Regions from separate parts of the Agrobacterium sp. A3-95 genome, predicted to be linked through region 4. Evidence: riboswitches for the same ligand, from Rfam matches in the RefSeq annotation. Region 4 holds a riboswitch; each other region holds the start of a gene.
The links. Region 4 has a riboswitch for cobalamin ahead of bluB (5,6-dimethylbenzimidazole synthase). Riboswitches for the same ligand answer to the same signal wherever they lie in the genome.
Positions count from the first base shown of each region.

Region 1: it holds a riboswitch for cobalamin, as region 4 does, so the genes downstream of both, ACQZ5Y_RS08265 (ABC transporter substrate-binding protein) here and bluB (5,6-dimethylbenzimidazole synthase) in region 4, are expected to answer to the same signal.
Region 2: it holds a riboswitch for cobalamin, as region 4 does, so the genes downstream of both, ACQZ5Y_RS01755 (CbtB domain-containing protein) here and bluB (5,6-dimethylbenzimidazole synthase) in region 4, are expected to answer to the same signal.
Region 3: it holds a riboswitch for cobalamin, as region 4 does, so the genes downstream of both, nrdH (glutaredoxin-like protein NrdH) here and bluB (5,6-dimethylbenzimidazole synthase) in region 4, are expected to answer to the same signal.

Region 1 covers NZ_JBNWDR010000002.1:577,534-583,085, reverse strand. The annotation lists gene ACQZ5Y_RS08285 (class I SAM-dependent methyltransferase) at 1-607, shown strand, start outside; gene ACQZ5Y_RS08280 (pseudoazurin) at 781-1,263, opposite strand; gene ACQZ5Y_RS08275 (ABC transporter ATP-binding protein) at 1,260-2,060, opposite strand; gene ACQZ5Y_RS08270 (iron chelate uptake ABC transporter family permease subunit) at 2,057-3,085, opposite strand; gene ACQZ5Y_RS08265 (ABC transporter substrate-binding protein) at 3,082-4,113, opposite strand; cobalamin riboswitch at 4,279-4,514, opposite strand; gene ACQZ5Y_RS08260 (GNAT family N-acetyltransferase) at 4,554-5,432, opposite strand.
Region 2 covers NZ_JBNWDR010000001.1:339,828-345,379, forward strand. The annotation lists partial or broken gene ACQZ5Y_RS01740 (type 1 glutamine amidotransferase family protein) at 1-166, shown strand, start outside; gene ACQZ5Y_RS01745 (hypothetical protein) at 272-586, opposite strand; gene ACQZ5Y_RS01750 (CbtA family protein) at 591-1,307, opposite strand; gene ACQZ5Y_RS01755 (CbtB domain-containing protein) at 1,318-1,500, opposite strand; cobalamin riboswitch at 1,667-1,891, opposite strand; gene ACQZ5Y_RS01760 (c-type cytochrome) at 1,983-2,903, opposite strand; gene ACQZ5Y_RS01765 (c-type cytochrome) at 2,990-3,424, opposite strand; gene ACQZ5Y_RS01770 (LysE family translocator) at 3,540-4,169, opposite strand; gene ACQZ5Y_RS01775 (helix-turn-helix transcriptional regulator) at 4,303-5,028, shown strand; gene ACQZ5Y_RS01780 (metallophosphoesterase) at 5,134-5,552, opposite strand, start outside.
Region 3 covers NZ_JBNWDR010000001.1:1,100,230-1,105,781, forward strand. The annotation lists gene ACQZ5Y_RS05470 (alpha/beta hydrolase) at 1-603, shown strand, start outside; gene nrdF (class 1b ribonucleoside-diphosphate reductase subunit beta) at 632-1,606, opposite strand; gene nrdE (class 1b ribonucleoside-diphosphate reductase subunit alpha) at 1,623-3,812, opposite strand; gene nrdI (class Ib ribonucleoside-diphosphate reductase assembly flavoprotein NrdI) at 3,800-4,198, opposite strand; gene nrdH (glutaredoxin-like protein NrdH) at 4,211-4,432, opposite strand; cobalamin riboswitch at 4,689-4,912, opposite strand; gene ACQZ5Y_RS05495 (nucleoside triphosphate hydrolase) at 5,044-5,552, opposite strand, start outside.
Region 4 covers NZ_JBNWDR010000004.1:336,329-341,880, reverse strand. The annotation lists gene ACQZ5Y_RS13935 (DUF2865 domain-containing protein) at 1-826, shown strand, start outside; gene bluB (5,6-dimethylbenzimidazole synthase) at 896-1,612, opposite strand; cobalamin riboswitch at 1,711-1,896, opposite strand; gene ACQZ5Y_RS13925 (TolB family protein) at 2,025-2,855, opposite strand; gene ACQZ5Y_RS13920 (VOC family protein) at 3,048-3,425, shown strand; gene ACQZ5Y_RS13915 (NAD+ synthase) at 3,575-5,254, opposite strand; gene ACQZ5Y_RS13910 (LTA synthase family protein) at 5,486-5,552, shown strand, end outside.

The DNA.
Region 1 (5,552 bases), on a different contig from region 4:
CCTGATGGACGATCTCGGTTTTCAGGTCACCGGCATGGATTGGTCGGAAACCATGCTGGAGCTTGCAAGGGCGAAGGCGAAAACCCGCGGGCGCAATATCCGCTTTTTTGTCGGCGACGCCGAAAACACGATGGAGCCGGACGAAAGCGCCGACGTCATCATCACCCGCCATCTGGTCTGGACGCTGGTTGACCCGAAGGCGAGCTTTGCCGAATGGTTCCGTGTCTTGAAACCCGGCGGACGCCTGCTGATCGTCGATGGCGATTTCGTCAACACCGGCTGGCGCGAAAGACTGGTCAAGAAGCTGGCGGCGGGTCTGGAAAGCATCGGCCTTGTGAAGCCGGACCAGCCGCACAAGCCGGCGGATCCGGAAAACACCTTCAACAGCATTCTATCGCGAGTCTATTTTTCAAAGGGTGCAAGAGCTGGTGACGTCGCGGCGCTGTTGCGTGAAACCGGCTTCGAGCCCGTTGCCATCGATCAGGAACTTCAGGCCATTCATCGTGCCCAGGCGAAAAATTTCAGTCTGCTGAAAGGCATTTTGCGGGGATTGCAGCACCGTTATGCAATATGCGCCGTGAAGCCGCACACGTCCGGCAAGGGATAGGGCGACCAAAGCCACCAAGCTGCCGCCCAGCTCTCCGTCACCCCGGATGTGATCCGGGGTCCAGTGCGACCAAGTCCTTGATCGCTTAATAATAGTTTCTCACGGTGCAGACGCGCCGTGGCTGGATGCCGGATCTAGTCGTGCATGACGCATGAAAACGCGATGCGGTGACCTCATTTTTCCGCCCGCTCGAATAGCTCCTCAAAGCGCGGCTTCGCCCGGCCTGGGACCTCTACCGTCCTGTAGCTCTGCGGCAAAACCGCGTCCCCCACCTTGATCAGCATGACCATGCCCATGCCGTAATGCGGCGAGCATTTGATGCCGTAAAAACCTGGCTTTTCGAAACCGGTCTCGAATTCGTCGTTGATCCGGCTTTTGAAACCTTCAATATCTTCGGGAACCATACCATCGATCGTCGCGGCATTATGGCTCTTGTGGCTCGGCACGAAGCGCACGCGGTCGCCGGGAGCGATCTCCAGAAAATCGGGCTCGAACACCATGGAGCCCTTTTCGCCACGGTTCAGCATCTTCACCTCGAAGGTCTCGGCTCCGGCTTGAATGGAAAACCCTGTGGCCACAACCATGGCAAGTCCCGCGGAAACGCAAAGCTGTCGCGCGCCAAAGCGGAGATTTACAAGTCTTTTCAATTTCATCATCGTGCCGTTGCTTTCCTTGCGTGATCGGCCGCACCGTGGGCCGGCAGAAAACGAATATGTGAAAATCCGCTTTCATCCGTGGTGACGACGGATTGCACCCCGAACACATCGGCGATGGTCGCAGAGGTGAGGACCTCGCGCGGTGGGCCGACAGCGATCATTTCACCGCGATGCATGATGGCGACGCGGTCGCAGAACATGGCGGCGTGATTGAGATCATGCAGCGCCGCCACAACCGTCAGTCCCTGCCTGCGCACCAGATCGAGCAGGCCGATCTGGTGGCCGATATCGAGATGGTTGGTCGGCTCGTCCAGCAGCAGAATATGCGGCTCCTGCGCCAATGCGCGGGCAATGTGCAGGCGCTGGCGTTCGCCGCCGGAAAGGTGATGCCAGTTTCGCTCGGCCTTGTCCGCCATATCGACATTTCCGAGCGCTGCATCGACGATGGCATCGTCCTTTGGCGACCATGCGGAAAGCGGGCCGAGATAGGGCGTGCGCCCCAGTTCCACGGCCTGTCGCGCGCTGATGCGCTCGGTGGTTTCGGCCTGCTGCTCCACAAAGGCCAGCCTGCGGGCAAGTTCGCGCCGCCCGAATGTGGCAAGCCGTTCCTCACCAAGCATGACATGACCCCGACGCGGCATGCGAATGCCGGCCAGCATGGAAAGCAACGTGCTTTTGCCCGAACCGTTCGGCCCGATGATACCCAGAAACTCGCCCGTGGCGACCTCCAGCGAAACACCGCGCACGATGTCGAGATTGCCGGCATGGAAATGCAGATCGTGGGCGGATAATTTCATGACCGGCCTCTCTTCTGCCCGAGAATAAAGGCGAAGGCGGGCGCGCCGACCAGCGCAGTGATCACGCCGATCGGCAGCACCTGCCCCGGAATGACGGTGCGCGAGAGAATATCTGCGATGATCATGAAAATTGCACCGGTCAGCGCCGTCACCGGCAGCAACATGCCGTGGCGAACGCCAACGAAGATGCGCGCCGCATGCGGGATGACGAGACCGACGAAGCCGATAGAACCGACCAGCGACACCATGACTGCCGTCGTGACCGCCGAAACCGAGATCAGCACCGCATATACCCGGCGCACTGGAATACCGAGCGAAGCTGCTGCCTGACCGCCGAAAGCGAAAGCATCAAGCGCGCGTGCGTACCAGAGGCACACCCCAAGACCCGCAATACTGACCGGCAAAGCCAGCCAGACATCCGGCCAGCGCACGCCCGAAAGATTGCCCAGCAGCCAGAACATGATGCCGCGCGCCTGTTCGGCATTGGCGGATTTGGTGACGATGAACGACGTCATGGCGTTGAACAGTTGCGAACCGGCGACCCCCGCCAGGATGATGGCGCTGTTGCCGTGCCCTGCCCGCACCGCCAGAAGGCTGACAAGCGAAAAAGCCACAAAAGCTCCGATCAGGGCGCCGGCCGGCATCGTCAGGAACCCCGCCCCTAAGCCCAGAAGCGCCACGGCCACGGCCCCGGTTGAGGCGCCTGCGGAAATGCCGAGGATATAGGGATCGGCGAGCGGGTTGCGCAGAAGTGATTGAAGCACCGCACCGGCCAGCGCCAGCGAGGCGCCACAGCACGCGGCAACAACGGCGCGGCTGAGGCGGTAACTCCAGACGATGCCCTCATCTAGCGGCTCCAGCGGATAACCCGCATGGAAGACACGATTGGCAATGGTCTTTGCCACCACGTCGAACGGAATGGCAGTCTCGCCGATGGCCGCACCGGCCATCAGCGCGACGAGCAGCAGGGCGAGTGCGGCAAAAGCCAGACCCGCCCTGCCAAGATTGACGGAAAGACCGTTCACTTGGCGAGACCGGCTGTGGAAATCGCCTCGGCCAGCGTTTCAATGCCTTCGATCGTGCGGATGGTCGGGTTCATCGCCTGCGCGTCCATTTCGAAGACATGGGCCGCCTTGACGGCGGGCATGATGCTGGCAACCGGATCGGTAGCAAGGAACTTGAGCTTGACGGCGACGTCATCGGCGGGGAAACGCCGGCGGTCCATCTTGCCGGCAACGATCACGGACGGATTTGCCTTGGCGATGGTTTCCCAGCCAACAGTCGGCCATTCCTCATCGCTTTCGATAACGTTCTTCAGCCCGAGCGCGGACATGATGTAACCCGGCGCACCATTGCGGCCCGCCACGTAAGGATCGATATCCAGCTCGGCGCTGGAGAACCAGAAGACTGCTGAAATCTTGCCATTCGCCGAAGCGATCTTGGCGCGGGCGGCTTCCTCACGCTTTTTCAGGTCGGCAACGACTTCCTCGCCGCGATCCTGCACGTTGAAAATTTTCGCAAGGTCGCGGACCTCCTGGTAGATCAGGTCCATGGTGAAAACGGACTTGCGCACGCCGTCGCCGCCGCCGGAATTGTCCTTGCCCATGCAATCGGCAGGGGAGGTATAAACGGGAATACCGAGTTCGGCGAATTGCTCCGGTGTTCCGACAACGCCTTCGGGACCGATCTGCCACTGGAACTGCGTCGTCACGAGGTCCGGCCTCTTGCCAACCACCGCCTCGAAGCTCGGATCATTGTCGGCAAGCCGCTCCACCTTGGCATTGGCGTCTTCGTAACCCTTCAGAACCGGGCCGATCCACAGCGCCGTGCCTACCACCTGGTCGGCCACGCCGAGCAGATAGAGAACCTCGGTCGTGCTCTGGCCGACCGATACTGTGCGGGCGGGCGCCTGCTTGAAGGTGATTTCGTGGCCGCAGCTATTGATCGTCAGCGGATAGGTGGTTTCGGCAGCCTGAGCGGCACCGGCGGGCAAGGCCGCTAGTGCGACAGCCAGAAGACCGGCGGAAACCGGCAGGCGTTTGAAATGAAACATATGTTCTCCAGTCTAAATAAAGTGGCGTGATCCGCAGGCCGCGCGTCAAAACGCGTAGTGACAGAGCGACAACAAGTGTGGAGATGGAGAACGGGACTCTAAATACGTTTCCGCGGACGGAAAGGTCATAATCAGCTCCTCTTCCGGGCATCCCCGCCCGTAACGATGGTCAATATTATGACGGCAGGTCTCCTGGCTCGCGAATATGCGCCGTTCATCTGCCTTCCCGCACCTTGAAGGGTGCAGTGGCATGACGCTTTTCAGGCGTCACGAGGATGAGCGGCAATCCGCTTACAGTTGCGGGGGCAGCCACGGCATTGGGCGATAGAAATCACCCGCACCATGTTCCCTATTAATCCCTTTGCCCTTCGGCTTCAGGAACCGTCGCTTTCTGACATAAGGGGCAAGCGCCGGGGCGTCAATTGCGATAGTGCTGCTGCTCAGCACAAAGACGGACCCGCCAACGCGAAAATTTTTGTAGCGCCGGAAGGCGCCGGTTGCGGCGCGTCTTTGGACATGGTGGTAAGGGTTTCAATCACCACCAGCCCGGATTGCGCAATAAAATCAATAAAGAGACTATTGTCGCTGATGGTGTCGAGACGCACCAGCTCATCGTCCAGATCGGTAAAATGCCGCCTTACAAGCGCAATCGCATCCATGTCCGCACCCGCAACGACCGGACCGATAATGTGGCCCCGCCCTGCCGCACGGCGCAGCGCAAAAGCGGTAAGACGGTCCGCCTCAAACACACCGTAACCCGCATTCTGCGTCAAAAGTCGCTGCAAAACGTTCCGGCGCGAAACGCCAAAAGCCGCCCGGTCTAGTTCCACCACATCAGTCAGATGACCTGCGGATAACGGCTCTATTCGTTGTTTTCTGCCGGGCGGCGGTATCTCGAAAAGGCAATTCGCCCTTCCCCGGAACAGATATACTTTTTCCGTATCACCGGCAAAACCCAACCTTGAAAACAACCGCCGCGACGCTCCCGTCGCGTTCAACCGCAGGGAGACAGTGGGGAATTTTGCGACAAGTTTCTGCACAAGCCATGGTGCTACGCCATGCCCCTGCAAACGGGGCGAAACAATGACCATGCCAAGCGTCGCAAACCCCTGATCATAGGGAAAGAGCATCGCGGTTGCGACAACACGGTCGATCTCATCGAGCGCGGCGAGACCCACGCCGCATTGCCGCAGAAAACACCATTCATTCGCGTGATATCGCCATCCGACGGCCATGGAGAGTGCATGCAGATGATCGGCATCCACGTCCGCGATATCCACGGTCCGCAGCTCGAAACTATCGACTTTGAGCAGGTCCATAACCAACGGCCCTCATCCCCTACGGCTCACAACCTTCATTCGGTCCCGGCCTAGCCCACGACATCCGACGGTAGCCGGTTACGCCAGCACGAATTTTCTGAAAGCACTGGAAGGTCACAA
Region 2 (5,552 bases), on a different contig from region 4:
GCGAAGCGCTCTATCGCGACCAGCCGAAGGCGGTCAGCGATGGCGGCATCGTAACCGCAGCCGGCAGGCACCCGTCAGTTTCGCAGTGGAAATTCTGAAACACCTCGGCCTCTTTGGTCCGGAAGCCGAGGCGGAACTTCAGGTTTTCGCGGCGGAGCACCGGTGAGGCTCACCTTGGTGTCGGGAGTTTTGCGGATCCTCTCATCGTCATTCCTGTGCTTGTCACTGGAATGAGGGTGGTGGAGAAGTTAAGCCGCGAGACCATCACAAATCACCCCTGATCAAGCACCCGGCAGACACGGGGCACGACATCCCCGCCCTCCCCCGCAATCGCACGGCGGATATCGCGGCTGTTGAGATGCAGACTGCGACCGGCCGGTAAAGCCGAGCGTTTTATCTTGGCAAGGGCTGCGGCCGTAAAGGCAGCCTCATTCTCATGAAAATAGGCGAGCGCCGCTTCCCGTTCCGGGCTGACGACGAGGACTGCCTTGAAGGCAAGGCGGTGCACGGCGCAGAAAGCGCCGTGACCGGGAACGGCAAAACGCAGCGCGTCGAGTTCCTCACTCCATTCGGCTGCGTCCTTCATGGATTTAAGCCTGCTGGAAGCGCTTCAGGAAAAACGCGCTCAATGTTCCGAGCAAGGCCCAGAAGACAAAGCTGGTCACGGTGGCGGCGACGATGAACTGTCGTTCCAGCGGCAGCGGTGCCAGCGCATGTTCACCTTCCGGCGGCAGGGGCGCGCCCACCACATGTGGAGCAACGATCAACACCAGTGCGAGCACGATTGCCCAGGGTTCGCGGCGGAATGCGATCAGCGCGATGCCGCCTGCGGTCGCCGCAACCGTCGAAAGCCACCAGATTTGACGCGCCTCAAGCGCGGCCGCCGGGCTGCCCGGCAGTTCCGGCGGCAGGCCGATCATCGGCGCAAGCATGACGGCGGCAAAACCGGCCACACCCCACAAAAGGCCTTCGCGCCAGCCGGCATTGGTGCCGCGCAGCGAGATGAGGCCGGTGAGCACCAGCGCATAACCGATGGCGGTCAGCACGTTGGCGGCGACCGTATAGGCGGTGCGCTCGAAGCCGTCGGCCGGAGACCAGGCTTCCTCATTATGCTCGTGCGCGGGAACGGCAGCGCCGGTCGTGGCCGGAGCATCGTGGCTGTGGGGCGCTTCGCCACCGGCATTTTCATAGGTTTCCGCCTTCAGGATCAGCGGCGTGGTGCCGAAAGCCTGCATGGCCGAAACGGCGAAGCCGCCAACGATGCCGACGAGGACGGCGGTAAAAACGATATTGCGAAAGAACGACATGCTTCCCCCCTCAATGGCAAGGGAAAGCATTGGCATGACGCGTGTCATGCGCGGCGTTGTGAACGGCTTCCACATGCGAAAAGCCGACAAAACCGACGACGAACAGGCCAAGCACGATCGCCGTCAGCGATTGCGCGAAGCTGCCCGTTTTTGCTGAAACGGCGGCATTTGCCGTATTCTGGTTGATGGACATGGTGACCCCTCTTACGGCGCGACCCCGCGCCTTTAGACGCGGCGGAACGGCAAACGCCGTGCAGCCGCATGCGATACACTTCACCACGGGGATACGAGACTGACACAGGGCGGCACGTTCAAGCGCCACCACCCTGAAATTCCGCTCTTCCGGACACCCCGCCGGCATGGACATTTCCGTGATGGCAGGTCTCCTGGCTTACGGGTCAAAACCTGAAACACCTTCCCGGCATTGCCCTCGCCCATATCCGGCGAGATGCTTACCAGTGGCATTTCGTTTCAGGCTCTCCGCTCACAGTTGCGGGGGCAGCCACGAATGAGGATGTCTCCCTATCGTGTTCCCTTTTCACCTTCCGGAACGCCCGGAAGGAACCATCACAGGATCGTTATCCGATGGGTGCGGGTGCGAGTCAATGGCAGGCCGGCGTGAGAATTGCGCGCCGTGGCTGGATGCCGGATCAAGTCCGGCATGACGGCAAAGGGCTACCGTGCCGGGATGGCCTTCAGATAGGCGGCGATCGCATTGCGGTCTTCGGCCGTCAGATGCGCCATGTTCTGCTGCACCTTGACCATGGAGCCGCCGACGCTGTCGAATTCCGGGGTGAAGCCGGTTTCCAGATAGTTGGCAATATCGGCCGCCTCCCAGCTTCCGACGCTCTGCGAGCCGGGGGTAATATCGGGAATGCGGCCCTCGCCTTCGGGATTGGGACCACCGGCCAGCCATTTGCCATCGAGAAAACCGCCAAGCGCATTGCGCGGCGTGTGACATTCGCCGCAATGGCCCGGGCCTTCCACCAGATATTGGCCGCGCAGCAATTCGGCATTGGCATCGGCAAGCTCGACGCGGGGTGGCGCGGATGTATCGAAATAGAGGAATTTCCAGCCGCCCAATGCCATGCGCATGTTGAAGGGGAACGGCAGTTCATGATCCGGCGCGTCATTCTGGCTGGCGGGCAGAACCCGCAAATAACCGAAGAGATCGTTGATGTCCTTTTGCGTCATGCGGGCATAGGAGGCGTAAGGGAAGGACGGGTAGAGATGTTCGCCGTTCTTGCCGACGCCGCGCGTCATCGCATCGCCGAATTCCGAAAGCGTCCAGCCGCCAATGCCATGCTGCGGATCGGAGGAAATATTGGGCACATGGAAGGTGCCGAAGGGGCTTTTCAACGCTTGCCCGCCCGAAAGCGTCAAAAGCGCATCGCCCTTGGCATCTGGTGCCGCATGGCAACTTGCGCAGCCGCCCGCCCAGAACAGCGTTTCGCCATTGGCAAGGTCCGGCTCGCCAAGGCTCACCCAGTGGCTGGGTGCCTGACGCACAGGCGCGGTGACCCAGGCGAAAATGCCGAAACCGGCAATGGCCGCCACCGCGATCCCGCCCGCGAGCTTCGTCCAAATGGAGGCCATGACCCCTCTCCCCATTATCACCTGATGAGATCAGGCATCATTCCCGCTGAAAAAAACGCCGCCGGGAAGCGGCGTTCTTAATAGGATCACTTCTTCAGACGGTAGGTCTGGTGGCACGCACCACAATCGGCACCGAGGGTCTGCATGGCGGCGGTGACGCCTGCCTGATCGGCGGGAAGGCTGGCGAGGACCTTGTCCGCATCGGCACCGAGCTTGGCGGCCTTGGACTTGAAGTCATCGAAATTTTCCCAGATCGCGGGTGCCGCAGCACTGCCGGTCTCGCTGCCCGGGGGAAACTGGTCGGGGAAAGCCTTGGCGTTGGTGCTGATGGTCGTCACGGCAGCCTTTACGGCTTCGGCGTCATAAGGCTTCTGGCCCTTGGAGATGGCAGCAAGCGCCCCCATGGAGCCGCCGATCTGCTTCATCATGCCTTCACGTTTTTCGACTTCGCCGGCAGCGTAGACCGCTCCGGCGCAAAGACAGCCGAAAAGCATGGCCGCCGCGATGGTTTTCAGTTTCATACACTCTCTCCTTGATTCCGGCAGATGCCGAACGCGCGATAACGGCGCGAGGATGCCCTTTCCGCATGGCGAAAAGAAGTCACATTGCAGTGAATTTCCCCAAGAAAACAGAAGTCTAGGAGAGTGCTTCCCAAAGCGTAACCAGGGCTGCGGCAATCAGCATGAAACCGGCGGCGCGGCCGATGAAAATCGTCGCGGCAGGCGAGGAAACGAGCCATGCCCGGCTTTTATCCGCCGTCAGCGCCAGAGCGCCATAGACCGTGAACTGCGTGATGGCCACCATCGCGCCCATTACCAGCCCCTGCATCCAGATTGGACCATAGTCGGGTTTGAGGAATTGCGGATAGATCGCCATCATGAAGAGATAGGCTTTCGGATTGGAAAGGCAGGTGAGCACGGCCCGCCAGAACGCCTTTCTGACAGAGGCGCTCGCCTGCGCCTCATCGCCATTGACGGTGATAGCGCTGCGCATCAGGCCGACGCCGATCCAGACCATGTAAGCGGCGCCGGCGACCAGCAGCGGCAGGAACAGCGACGGCATCCAGGCGGCAAGCATGCCGACGCCCAATGCACCGTAAAGTGAATGCACCATGCCGCCGGCGCTCATGCCACTTGCGGCGGAAAGCCCGGTTCTTTTGCCACCCGTCAACGCACTTGCCAGCACGAACAGCATATCCATTCCCGGCAGGATGATGATGCCGAACAGGACCAGAAAGAAAAGCCAGAGATTTTCGGCGTAACTCATGTCAGTATCTCCCAAAACAGTTTTCGACACATTCGGGAAAACTCATGTTTCTCAATGTGTTTTGCTGCTTATAGGAAAAGCCAACTGACAGCGTTGTGTCAGTTGCGTTGGGAAACCACCGGGAAAAACGGCAATGCGCAAGGCATCGAGACTGTTCGAGATCATCCAGATCCTGCGGGTGGCGCGCAGGCCGGTCACCGCGCAGACCATTGCCGAGGCACTGGAAGTCACGGTGCGCTCGGTCTATCGCGATATTTCGGCCCTTCAGACCATGCGCGTGCCGATCGAAGGCGAACGCGGCGTCGGTTACATCCTGCGTCCCGGCTTCAACCTGCCGCCGCTGATGTTTTCCATCGAGGAGACGGAGGCGATCGTGCTTGCGCTCGCCATGGTCGCGCGCACGGGCGATACCGAATTGCGGCAGGCGGCCAAAAAGGTCAGCGACAAGATTGCGGCATCCCTGCCCGAACCCCTGTCGAAAACCCTGTCGGCCAATGCCCTGCACGCCTGGGGCAGCATCGCGCCCTCACCCGCCGGCGTCGATCTTGCCATGGTCAGGCGGGCGGTGCGCGACGAGGAGCGGTTGGACATAACCTATGGCGATGAAACCGGCGTGGAGACCCGGCGACAGATCCGGCCCATCGCCATGATCTATTATTCGGAGACGACCAATATCGTCGCCTGGTGCGAGCTCAGGCAAGCGATCCGCAATTTCCGCTCCGACCGCGTTCTGACCTGCAAGACAACCGGCAGCTTTTTCAAGATGGAAGGCGAAAGGTTGCGGCAATTGTGGATGAGCGGCTGGCAGAGCAATCAGCTTGGGACTTCGGAACGAACGACGAATCAAGCCGGCGCGTAAAAGCAACTGATTTAGCGCGTCTTTCAACCTTCGTTCTGTGTCGGTGCCCCCGTCTCAACCGCCATTCCTGTGACAGTAATGACGGTTGAGAGGGTGGTGCTGACTTCAAAGCACGGCAGCGTTATGCCGCAAATGCTCCAGCACCCTGTCGTCCTCCCGCCCGAAACCGCGGATGACGATTCGGTCGGCAAACACATCGGCAATGGCGAAGGTGTTCTGGTCGGGCGTATCCACCATGCCCTTGAAGTTGACGAAGTGAGTGTTGCCCTGCACCCCGTAATTGCCCTCATGATTATGGCCGCTGAACCATGCGACGACCGAAGGGTGTACATCAAGAAGATCGAGGATTCGAGGCGCGTCCCACATATTATGGGCGTTGTTCGGATAGACCGGATAGTGGCAGAGAATGACCACTTTTTCACCCGCCGCATCCGCCTTTTGCAGAACGGTCCGCAGCCATTCGAACTGTTCGTCGCTGAGCGACGCATTCCAGTCCTGCGCATTGATCGCACCCACCTCTTGCA
Region 3 (5,552 bases), on a different contig from region 4:
GACAAGGAATCAGCGACCTATTCGCGAGACGCGCTGGCCACGGTGCTGACCGACCTTACCAGGCAAACACCGAAAAAAAGCATTGTCGTGTTCGGTCACAGCATGGGCGGCTGGCTGGTCATGGAAGCGCTGCGACAATTGCGCTTCGAAGGCAGGAACGATGTGCTCTCCAAACTACAGGTAGTACTGGCCGCGCCGGATATCGACGCCGATGTTTTCCGCAAGCAGATCGAGGTGGTGGGAAGGCTCAATCCGCCGCTCACCATTCTCGTCTCCAAGGACGACCGCGCCCTGAAGGCTTCCTCCATCCTCGGGGCCGACGTCACCCGCATCGGCGCGCTGGATGTGACCGATCCTCAAGTGCAGGAAGCCGCCCTGAAAGAGGGCGTTCAGTTCGTTGACATCTCCAAGCTCAAGGCATCGGATCCGCTCAACCACGACCGCTATGCGGCACTCGCGTCGCTGGTGCCACAACTGGAGGCGAGCCGGAACGGCAACGGCGAAAACGGCATAGGCCGCGCGGGTGCCTTTGTGTTCGATGCTATCGGGGCAACAGTATCCAGCCCCTTCCGGCTTGCGAGCCAGGTCGTGAACCCGCAATAACTTTTGCGGGTTCTTGGCGACAACCGGTTCAGAAATCCCAGTCTTCGTCTTCTGTGGCGACCGCCTTGCCGATGACATAGGAAGAGCCGGAGCCGGAGAAGAAGTCGTGGTTCTCGTCGGCATTGGGAGACAGCGCCGAGAGGATCGCAGGATTGACCCGGCAAGCCTCGGGCGGAAACAGCGCCTCGTAACCCAGATTCATCAAGGCCTTGTTGGCGTTGTAATGCAGGAACTGCTTGACGTCTTCCGTCAGGCCAACGCCGTCATAGAGGTCTTGGGTATATTTGGCTTCGTTGTCGTAAAGCTCGAGCAAAAGATCGAAGGCGAAATCCTTGATCTCCTGTTTTTCCGCTTCGCCCAGACGTTCGAGCGCGCGCTGGAACTTGTAGCCGATGTAATAGCCATGCACGGCCTCATCGCGAATGATGAGACGGATCAAATCGGCCGTGTTGGTAAGCTTGGCGCGACTTGACCAGAACATTGGCAGGTAGAAGCCGGAATAGAACAGGAAGCTCTCCAGAAACACGCTGGCGACCTTCATTTTCAACGGATTTCCGCTATCATATTCGCGCATGATGAGCGCGGATTTGCGTTGCAGGAATTCGTTCTCCTCCGACCAGCGATAGGCGTCATCGACGTCAGGCGTGGAGCAGAGCGTCGAGAAGATCGAGGAATAAGAGCGGGCGTGGACCGCCTCCATGAAGGAGATGTTGGAAAGCACCGCCTCCTCGTGCGGCGTCGCCGAATCCGCCATCAGGCGCACGGAACCGACGCCATTCTGGATCGTGTCCAGCAATGTCAGCCCGGTGAAGACGCGGATCGTCAAGGTCTGCTCTTCCGGCTTCAACGTTCCCCAGGACGGGATATCGTTGGAGAGCGGCACCTTTTCCGGTAGCCAGAAATTCGATGTCAGGCGATTCCAGACTTCGAGATCCTTGTCATCCTCGATGCGGTTCCAGTTGACCGCGCGAATACGGGACGCGGGTTTTACGGCAATGTTCATTGTCTTGTCCCTCAATTCAGAGCGTGCAGGATACGCAGCCCTGAACCTGCGTGCCTTCCAGCGCCATCTGGCGCAAACGGATGTAGTAGATGGTCTTGATGCCTTTTTTCCAGGCGTAGATCTGCGCCCGGTTGATATCGCGCGTCGTTGCCGTATCGCGGAAGAACAGTGTCAGCGACAGGCCCTGATCGACATGCTGAGTGGCCGCCGCATAGGTATCTATGATCTTTTCCGGACCGATTTCGTAGGCATCCTGATAATATTCGAGATTGTCGTTCGAAAGGTAGGAAGCCGGATAATAAACACGGCCGATCTTGCCTTCCTTGCGAATTTCAATCTTCGAGACGATGGGATGGATCGAGGAGGTCGAGTGGTTGATATAGGAGATCGAGCCTGTGGGCGGCACGGCCTGAAGGTTCTGGTTATAGAGGCCGGTCTCCATGACGGCCTGCTTCAACGCTTTCCAGTCCTCCTGTGTCGGAATGGAAATGCCGGCTTTCTCAAAAAGGTCGCGGACCTTTTCCGTCGCGGGCAGCCATTCCCGGTCGGTATATTTATCGAAGTAGTCGCCCGAGGCATATTTGGAGTTTTCAAAGCCCTTGAAGCTCTGGCCCCTTTCAGTGGCAAGGCGATTGCTGGCGCGGATGGCGTGATAGGTCACCGTGTAGAAATAGATATTGGTGAAGTCGATGCCTTCTTCGGAGCCGTAGAAGATGCGCTCGCGCGCCAGATAGCCATGCAGGTTCATCTGACCAAGCCCGATGGCGTGGCTCGCATCATTGCCCTTTTCCACGGAAGGGACAGACGAGATGTGGCTCATGTCAGAAACGGCCGTCAGCGCCCGGATGGAGGTTTCGATCGTCTTGCCGAAATCAGCCGAATCCATTGCTGAAGCAATGTTGAGCGAGCCGAGATTGCAGGAAATATCCTTGCCCATATGGCTGTAAGAGAGATCGTCGTTGAACTCGCTCGCCTCGCTGACCTGTAGGATTTCCGAGCAGAGATTGCTCATGCTGATACGGCCGGCGATCGGATTGGCGCGGTTAACCGTATCCTCGAACATGATATAGGGATAACCGCTTTCGAACTGGATTTCTGCGATGACTTGGAAGAACTCGCGTGCCTTGATCTTCTTCTTGCGGATGCGGCTGTCGGCGACCATTTCCTGATATTTTTCGCTGACGGAAATCTCGGTAAACGGCACGCCATAAACCCGCTCAACATCATACGGCGAGAACAGGTACATATCCTCGTTGTTTCTCGCGAGTTCGAAGGTGATATCAGGGATCACCACGCCGAGCGAAAGGGTTTTGATGCGGATTTTTTCGTCGGCGTTTTCGCGCTTGGTATCGAGGAAACGCATGATGTCGGGGTGATGGGCATGCAGATAGACCGCGCCAGCGCCCTGGCGCGCGCCAAGCTGGTTGGCGTAGGAGAACGAATCTTCCAGCAGCTTCATGACAGGAATCACGCCAGAGGACTGGTTTTCGATCTGTTTGATCGGCGCGCCGGCTTCGCGAATATTGGTCAGGGACAGTGCTACGCCACCGCCACGCTTGGAAAGCTGCAATGCTGAATTGATGGACCGGCCGATGCTTTCCATATTGTCTTCCACACGCAGCAGAAAACACGAAACCAGCTCACCGCGGCTTTTCTTGCCAGCGTTGAGAAAGGTCGGGGTCGCCGGCTGGAAGCGGCCGGAAATGATTTCATCCATCAGATCGCGGGCAAGCTGCTCGTCGCCACGCGCCAGAGCCAGCGCCACCATGCAGACGCGGTCCTCATAACGCTCCAGGTAACGCTTTCCGTCGAAGGTCTTCAGCGTATAGGACGTATAATATTTGAAGGCGCCGAGAAATGTCGGAAAACGGAACTTTCTGGCATAGGCCTCGTCGTAGAGGTCACGGACGAAATTGAAGGAATACTGGTCCAGCACCTCCTGTTCGTAATATCCCTCGGTCACGAGATAATCGAGCTTTTCCCTGAGATTATGGAAAAACACCGTGTTCTGGTTGACGTGCTGAAGGAAATATTGCCGTGCCGCAAGGCGGTCCTTGTCGAGCTGGATCTTCCCGTTTTCATCGTAGAGGTTCAGCATCGCGTTCAGCGCGTGATAGTCCAGTCCCGCGTCCAGGTGTTTTTGCGCAGCGGTTACTTGTTGTTTGGCATCCGTGTTGCGCACCGCGCTCGAGGTCAGCGTGTCCAAAATCGTTCCAATCCATGATTGACGTTGGCGACATCTTCCTCCGTGCCAAGAAGCTCGAAGCGGTAGAGAAACGGCACCGCGCATTTACGCGACACGATATCTCCGGCGGATGCGAAAGCTGCGCCAAAATTCGTATTTCCCGCCGCGATGACGCCGCGAATGAGATTTCGGTTTGAGGGCTCGTTCAAAAACCGGATAACCGGTTTCGGTACCGCTCCTTTCATGCCGCCGCCCCCATAGGTGGGGGTGACGAGAACATAGGGCTCCGACACGTGAGGAACGTCTTCCTCGGCGCCGAGCGGCAGGCGAAGCAATCGTCGCCCCAGTTTTTGAAGGAAGCGATGAGTGTTCTCAGACCGGCTGGAATAATAGACGATCAGCCCCATCGCATCGCCTCCTCAGCTGATCGAGCCAATCATGTCCGGACGGAAACCCGCCCAATGGCGTTCGCCGGCAACGACCACGGGAACCTGCATGTAACCGAGGCCGCGAACGCGATCGAGGGCATCCGCATCTTCGGAGATATCGACGATCTCGTAGCTGACACCGATGCGGTCAAGCGCACGATAGGTGGCAGTGCACTGGACGCAGGCGGGCTTGCTGTAAACGGTGACGGTCATTGTTTCCTCTTTCGAAGCCGCTTTTACGCACGGCTCAACATTGCCCGCCTGCAATCGCAAGCGGGTGGCGATGGTTCTGTCATTCTGGCGAGGCGCGCGGGTGAGGCCGCGTAAGATCGCTGCCTACGCCGACGAGCGTAGAAACTTATAAAAATGCACTGGCATGACTTCACCCCGAAGCTTGTTCTGGAGGGGGCAGAAAAGGGCGCACGCAATTCATTTGCGTCATACACCTTCCTTCCGGACACCCCGCCCGTGGACGTTTTCGCTCAAGGCAGGTCTCCTGACTTGCGGGTCAAAACATCCATTCCCACCTTCCCGGAGCTTTTAGCGCCAGTGGCTCAAATCGGAACGATGCTCACCGCTTACAGTTGCGGGGGCAGTTTCGGCATTGCTTCACCATAATGGTGTTGCGCACCGAATTCCCGTCTTAGCTTCCGACGCTTGCGAATCGAAAGAACCTTGAACACCACATATAGTATATGAGGAATTTTTTTCGTCAATAATTAGACATGCGAAAGCCCCACCCTGTGGATCAAAAAGATTCAACACATGGTCAACAAAGGCTTAACGGTGAATGCTCGATGCCGCCTACGGACGGAAGCGGCGGGTTATTCCCAGATATCGATGCGAATATCGGCGGGGCGGGAGTTCTCAATCACCCGCTTTCCGTTGGGAAGATCATTTTCGAACAGTTTGGCGTGAATCTCGGTCGCATCGAGACCATAGCCCTGCCATCTATCCCGCAGGCGTTCCTCGAGCACCGCAACGGATGGGCCTACGAAGACGGTAAGATCGAAGCTGCCGGAAAGCTTCGTCCACGGCGCCTCGTTCAACAGCAGATAGTTGCCTTCGGCAAGGATCAAGCGTGTTTCTGGCGCGATGGCGCGAGCGGAGGCAATGGCTATTTCGCGGGAGCGGTCAAAAACCGGGACAAGAACTTCCTGCCCGCCCTGACGAACTGCGGAGACGATATCAAGAAAGCCGCGCACGTCGAAGGTCTCCGGTGCGCCTTTTCGCGGCAAGAGCCCCCGTTCTTCCAGAATACCGTTATCCATATGGAAGCCGTCCATGGGCAGGACAGCCGCGGCCTCGCCGCGCGCCACGAGGGCACCGCACA
Region 4 (5,552 bases):
GATCAGCGACGCGATGGCGGATGCGCAGAGCGAACGCGATGCCATCATCCGTGACCGCGACTATGCCATGGCGGCCCAGGGCAACGATGATGGCGACATCAGACGCCAGCGCATTCTCGCCGCCCTTGACGCCAATGGCTGCAGCGCCATTCCGGAAACGGAAGCGCGCCAGCCGACGGCACCCGATGTGACACGTTACCCCGACGCCTTCGGCGAACAGAGCAATCCGCCGGGACAGGCAGGGCTTTCGCCCTACCCCAATGCCGCTGCCGAAGGCGGGCTCAGGACGCTGTGCGTGCGCACCTGCGATGGCTCGTTCTTCCCCATCGCTTCCAATGCCTCGCCGCTCGATTTCCGTGCGCAGGCCGAACAATGCCAGAAAATGTGCCCGGGTACGCAGACGGAGCTTTATTTCCACTCCATGACGGAGCAGGAAACGGCTGACATGGTCTCGGCTGAAACAGGAAAGCCCTACAAGGACCTGCCGACCGCCTTTGCTTATCGAAATGCCTCAACGAAAGCCCCAGGCTGCGCCTGCAACATGGCCGCCTATCACGAGGAGATGAAGCAGCAGGAGGCAGCGCGGCCGGAAGCTGAGAAACCCTATTCCAGCATCACGACCATTCCATCACCGCAAGGTGACACCCCAAAAAAACCCACCGAACTGCAGCAGGCCGCAAGGCCGCCGGAACAACCGGTTCCGGAACGCGACTATGACCCGAACAACAGCAAGGTCCGCGTCATCGGCCCTAAATTCCTGCCCGACCAGACAGGCCGGATCGACCTGAAGAACCCGGCGCTGAAGGGCATTCAGCCGCAGCAATAGCTCCCATCAGGCACACGGTATGGAGTTGGCAACGCTCTATCTCACTCACAAGACGGTCGCGTCTTCTCTTTACCGCCCACCCCAGCGATTGCGAAACACCAGTTCCTCCAGCGGCACGCGCTGGCGCCAACCCTTCACCGCCAGTTCCGGCTCGGTGTAAAGTGTATCGACGCGGCCGAGGCATAGCCAGGCGACGATCTCGATGTGGTCGGGGATCTCCAGAATGGTGCGAATGTCGCTATCGTGGAAAATGCTGACCCAGCCGACGCCGATGCCTTCGGCGCGCGCTGCAAGCCAGAGGTTCTGGATGGCGCAGACGGTGGAATAGACATCGGTGCGCGGATTGTGGGTGCGGCCCAGCACCACCTTGCCGCCACGCGTCGGATCGCAGGTGACGCAGATGCTGAGCGGCGCCTTGCGGATGCCCTCAAGCTTGAGGCTGCGGTAAAGCGCCTGCTGCTCCCCCTCGAACATCGCCGTCGCCTCGCCATTGGCGCGGCTGAAGGCAACCCAGGCTGCCTGCCTGACCGCACCGTCAGTGACGAGCGTGAAATTCCACGGCTGCATGAAACCGACTGAGGGCGCGGAATGCGCCGCCTTCAGCAAGCGCTCGACCACATCTTCCGGCAATGGATCCGGAAGGAACTGGTCGCGCACATCACGGCGGGTTTCGATGGCACGGTAGATCGCCTCTCGCTCCCCCTCGGAAAACGGGTAGGCGGGCGAAAGCGCGTGATCGAATGCATCGGCGTCGAGCGAACTGGTCGCGAGTGGATCGGTCGGCATCGTCTATCCCCAACAATGCTGGCGCGCCGCCACGAAAACCGGCTCCGGTTTTCACCTGCACGACGCGCTGCTGCAACAACCTGCCGCCGTCCACGCGGTCTGGTCTATCCTGTCAGGCCGGTCTTCTGACTCGGCTTCATCCGCCCACTTTCGCCTTCCCGAATGGATTCAGTGGCATCAAGAAAAAGGGCATCCGCCTCACAGCGCTGGGCACGTTCCGGTCTTGCACCGGATTCCCGATTCTCCCGCCGTAAAGGGCAGGCACCTGACGAAGAAGCTTATGAGCAACAAAGATTGCAAATACAAGTATCTTGCGCAGCGATGCGGCAATGTGACCGTGGCCACCTCACCTGCGTATTGCGGCCTTCGGCCGCCGCGCAGACGCGCGCCGGCTGAAGCACCCTCTACCGCATCACCCAACGGGAAAATACCGCACATAAGCGAACTCATCCCCGTCCGGTGACCAGTTGGGCGAATTCATCGTTCCCTGCCCGCCGAAAAGGTCAAACAGCGTTTCGGCATTACCGCCCTCCATATCCATCAGCCGCACGCGCACGTTGAGGTCGCGCGGATGGTCGAAGACATCGGCGTCGTAGGAGACGAAGACGACCTTGTCACCGCTGGGGGACGGATGCGGGAACCAGTCGCCGTAGGCGCTGTCGGTGATACGCTCGACGGCCGAGCCATCCACCCGCACGCGCCAGATCTGCATCTGGCCGGTGCGGCTGGAGTTGAAATAGATCCATTCTCCATCCGGCGAATAATCCGGCCCGTCATTGCGGCCCTCACCATGGGTAAGGCGTGTCTCAACACCGCTGTCTATGTCCATGGAATAAATATCGAAAACCTGATCGCGAATGCCGCAATAGGCGAAACCTTTCCCGTCCGGCGACCAGCCGTGCCAGTAGGACGGAAGGTTCTTAGTCATCAGACGCGGCGTTCCGCCCGTCGAAGGCAGCAGATAGATGGCACTCTTGCCGAACTCCACCTTGTCGGAAATGGCATAAAGCGAACCGTCAGGCGAAATGCCGTGGTCATTGTTGCAGATTGTCGCAAAGCCGGTATCGACCTTTTCCGGCGAAGGATCGCCGGCAAGTGACAGGCGATAAAGCAGACCGTCGCAGTTCAGAAGCAGGTATTTCCGGTCCGGCGACCAGTTCGGAGCCTCGAACAGCTCCGGCGTCTGCCAGACCACCCGCATCTGCCGAGTGCGGATGTTGAAGATTTCGATGGAACTGCGCATGCTGCCTCCCGGGCCTGTCGATCGTCTGGCGTGGAGCGTTGAATGGCACAAACATTCCGTTTGCATCCGCCACCGCCGTGATTATGATCCTATTGCCGCAGGCACCGCCCTGCAAATTCAAATAGGAAAAAACAGCAGCGTTCCGGCACCGCCCGCTCCCCTGCCCGTTTCTCCCAGATCCGAGGTTCCGCGATGAACACCATCGCCGATCACGGCATCCGCTTCGGTCGGATCGCCGCAATGCTTCCTGTCAAGAATATCGAGAAGGCCCATGACTTTTATGTCCGTGTGCTGGGCTTCGAAAAGACCTTCGAAAACGGCAACCCTGTCGGTTTCATGATCCTGAAACAAGGTAATGCCGAGTTGCACCTGACATTGCAGTCGACGCACAAACCGGCCCCCTTCAATGTGGCGCATATGCTGGTCAGCGACGCCGGCGCGCTGCACGCGCTTTGCAAAAGCCACGGGCTTCGCATCATCAAAAGTCTGCAGGACAAGGATTATGGCCTGCGGGCCTTCGTTTTCGAAGACCCGGATGGTAACCGCATCGATGTGGGGCAGGTTATTTAACGAGATAGGGAGACGGCGCGGCGTGTCCGCGCCGTTGGAGGAAAAGGATGCTTCTTCGCCATCGATATATGGCGAAGCCGCAGCATCCGCACTCCATCACCCCGAACTAGATTCGGGGTCCAGCAAGCTCCCTCCATGCCCTCCTTCGACTACCTGTCCCTGAACCGGTTGGTAATCGGATAACGGCGATCGCGGCCGAAGTTCTTCTTGGTGATCTTCACCCCGGGCGCGGATTGGCGGCGTTTGTATTCGGCGAGATAGAGCAGATGCTCGATCCGGTGCACCGTCGCGATATCATGGCCACGCGCGAGGATTTCCTCGACCGACATTTCCTTTTCCACCAGGCACTCCAGAATATCGTCCAGCACCGGATAGGGCGGCAGCGAATCCTGGTCTGTCTGGTTGGGTCGCAATTCGGCGGATGGCGCCTTGGAGATGATATTGGCGGGGATCACTTCGCCGGACGGCCCGAGCGCGCCCGGCGGCACATGGGAATTGCGCCAGCTGGAGATGGCGTAGACCTGCATCTTGTAGAGGTCCTTGATGGGATTGAAACCGCCATTCATGTCGCCATAAAGCGTCGCATACCCCACCGACATTTCCGACTTGTTGCCTGTTGTCACCACCATCGAGCCGAACTTGTTGGAAACAGCCATGAGAATGGTGCCGCGTGTACGGCTCTGCAGGTTTTCTTCGGTAATGCCTTCTTCCGTGCCTTCGAACATTTCCGAAAGCGCCGACAGGAACCCATCCACCGGTTCGGCAATGGGCACGATATCGTAACGGCAGCCAAGCGCCCTGGCGCAATCGGCTGCGTCCTTCAGCGAATCCTCGGAGGTGTAACGATAGGGCAGCATGATGCAGCGCACCCGCTCTTCGCCCAGCGCATCAACAGCAAGCGCAGCGCAGATCGCCGAATCGATACCGCCGGAAAGGCCGAGAACCACGCTCTTGAAGCCGTTCTTGTTGACGTAATCGCGAAAGCCCAGCATGCAGGCCCGGTAATCCGCCTCCTCGCCTTCAGGGATTTTCGAGAAAGGACCGCTCTCGCAGCGCCAGCCTTCTGCGGTGCGTTTCCAATCGGTGACGGCAAGGGTCGCCTCGAACTGGCTCATCTGGAAGGCAAGGGTCTTGTCGGCATTAAAACCGAAGCTCGCGCCGTCGAAAACCAGCTCGTCCTGCCCGCCAAGCTGATTGGCGAAGACCAGCGGCAAGCCGCTTTCGATTACCTGTTTCAGCGCCACCTGATGGCGCACATCCAGCTTGCCGCGATAATAGGGCGAACCATTCGGCACCAGCAGGATTTCCGCCCCGCTTTCGGCAAGCGTTTCGCACACACCCATATCGTTCCAGATTTCCTCGCAGATCGGAATGCCGATCCTGACACCGCGGAAATTATAGGGACCGGAGATCGAACCTTCGGCGAAAACACGCTTTTCATCGAACTCGCCGTAATTCGGCAGGTCGATCTTGTCGCGCAGCGCGATGATCTTGCCGCCATCCAGAAGCGCAACCGAATTGTGCCGGCCCGTTTCGCCCTGACGCGGAAAACCGATGACGACGCCCGGCCCGCCATCGGCGGTTTCCGCCGCCAGTTCTTCCACGGCCTTCAGGCACGCTTTCAGAAAAGCCGGCTTCAATACCAGGTCTTCCGGCGGATAGCCGGATATGAACAGCTCGGTCAGAAGCAGGAGATCGGCACCCTGCGTCGCCGCATCGGCCCGTGCTTCGCGCGCCCTGGCGAGATTGCCCGCCACGTCGCCAACAGTCGGATTGAACTGCCCGACGGCAATTCGAAGATGGTTTTTGATGTCGTGTCTGTCGCTCATGGCTTTTCAATACCGCGCCCGTGCCCGCTCCGCAACGCGGCAATTGCATGCCGCACCACCTTGATAGGATGAAGCCGCAACCGGCATTCACGCTAAGGTTATCACCGCACCGGCCACACCCCGCAAAGTTCATGTCGCGTTCATCGCGCTTATGTGACAGTTACATGACAGTTTTGCGACGCCCCGATTCACCTCCCCGAATTGCGCGGTGTTGCCTCGTAATACCGGAGTATGAGTTTGAGAAATTCGGCGCCAAAAACAACGGCTTCCGAAAAGGCTGATTTTGTCTTTTCGCCTG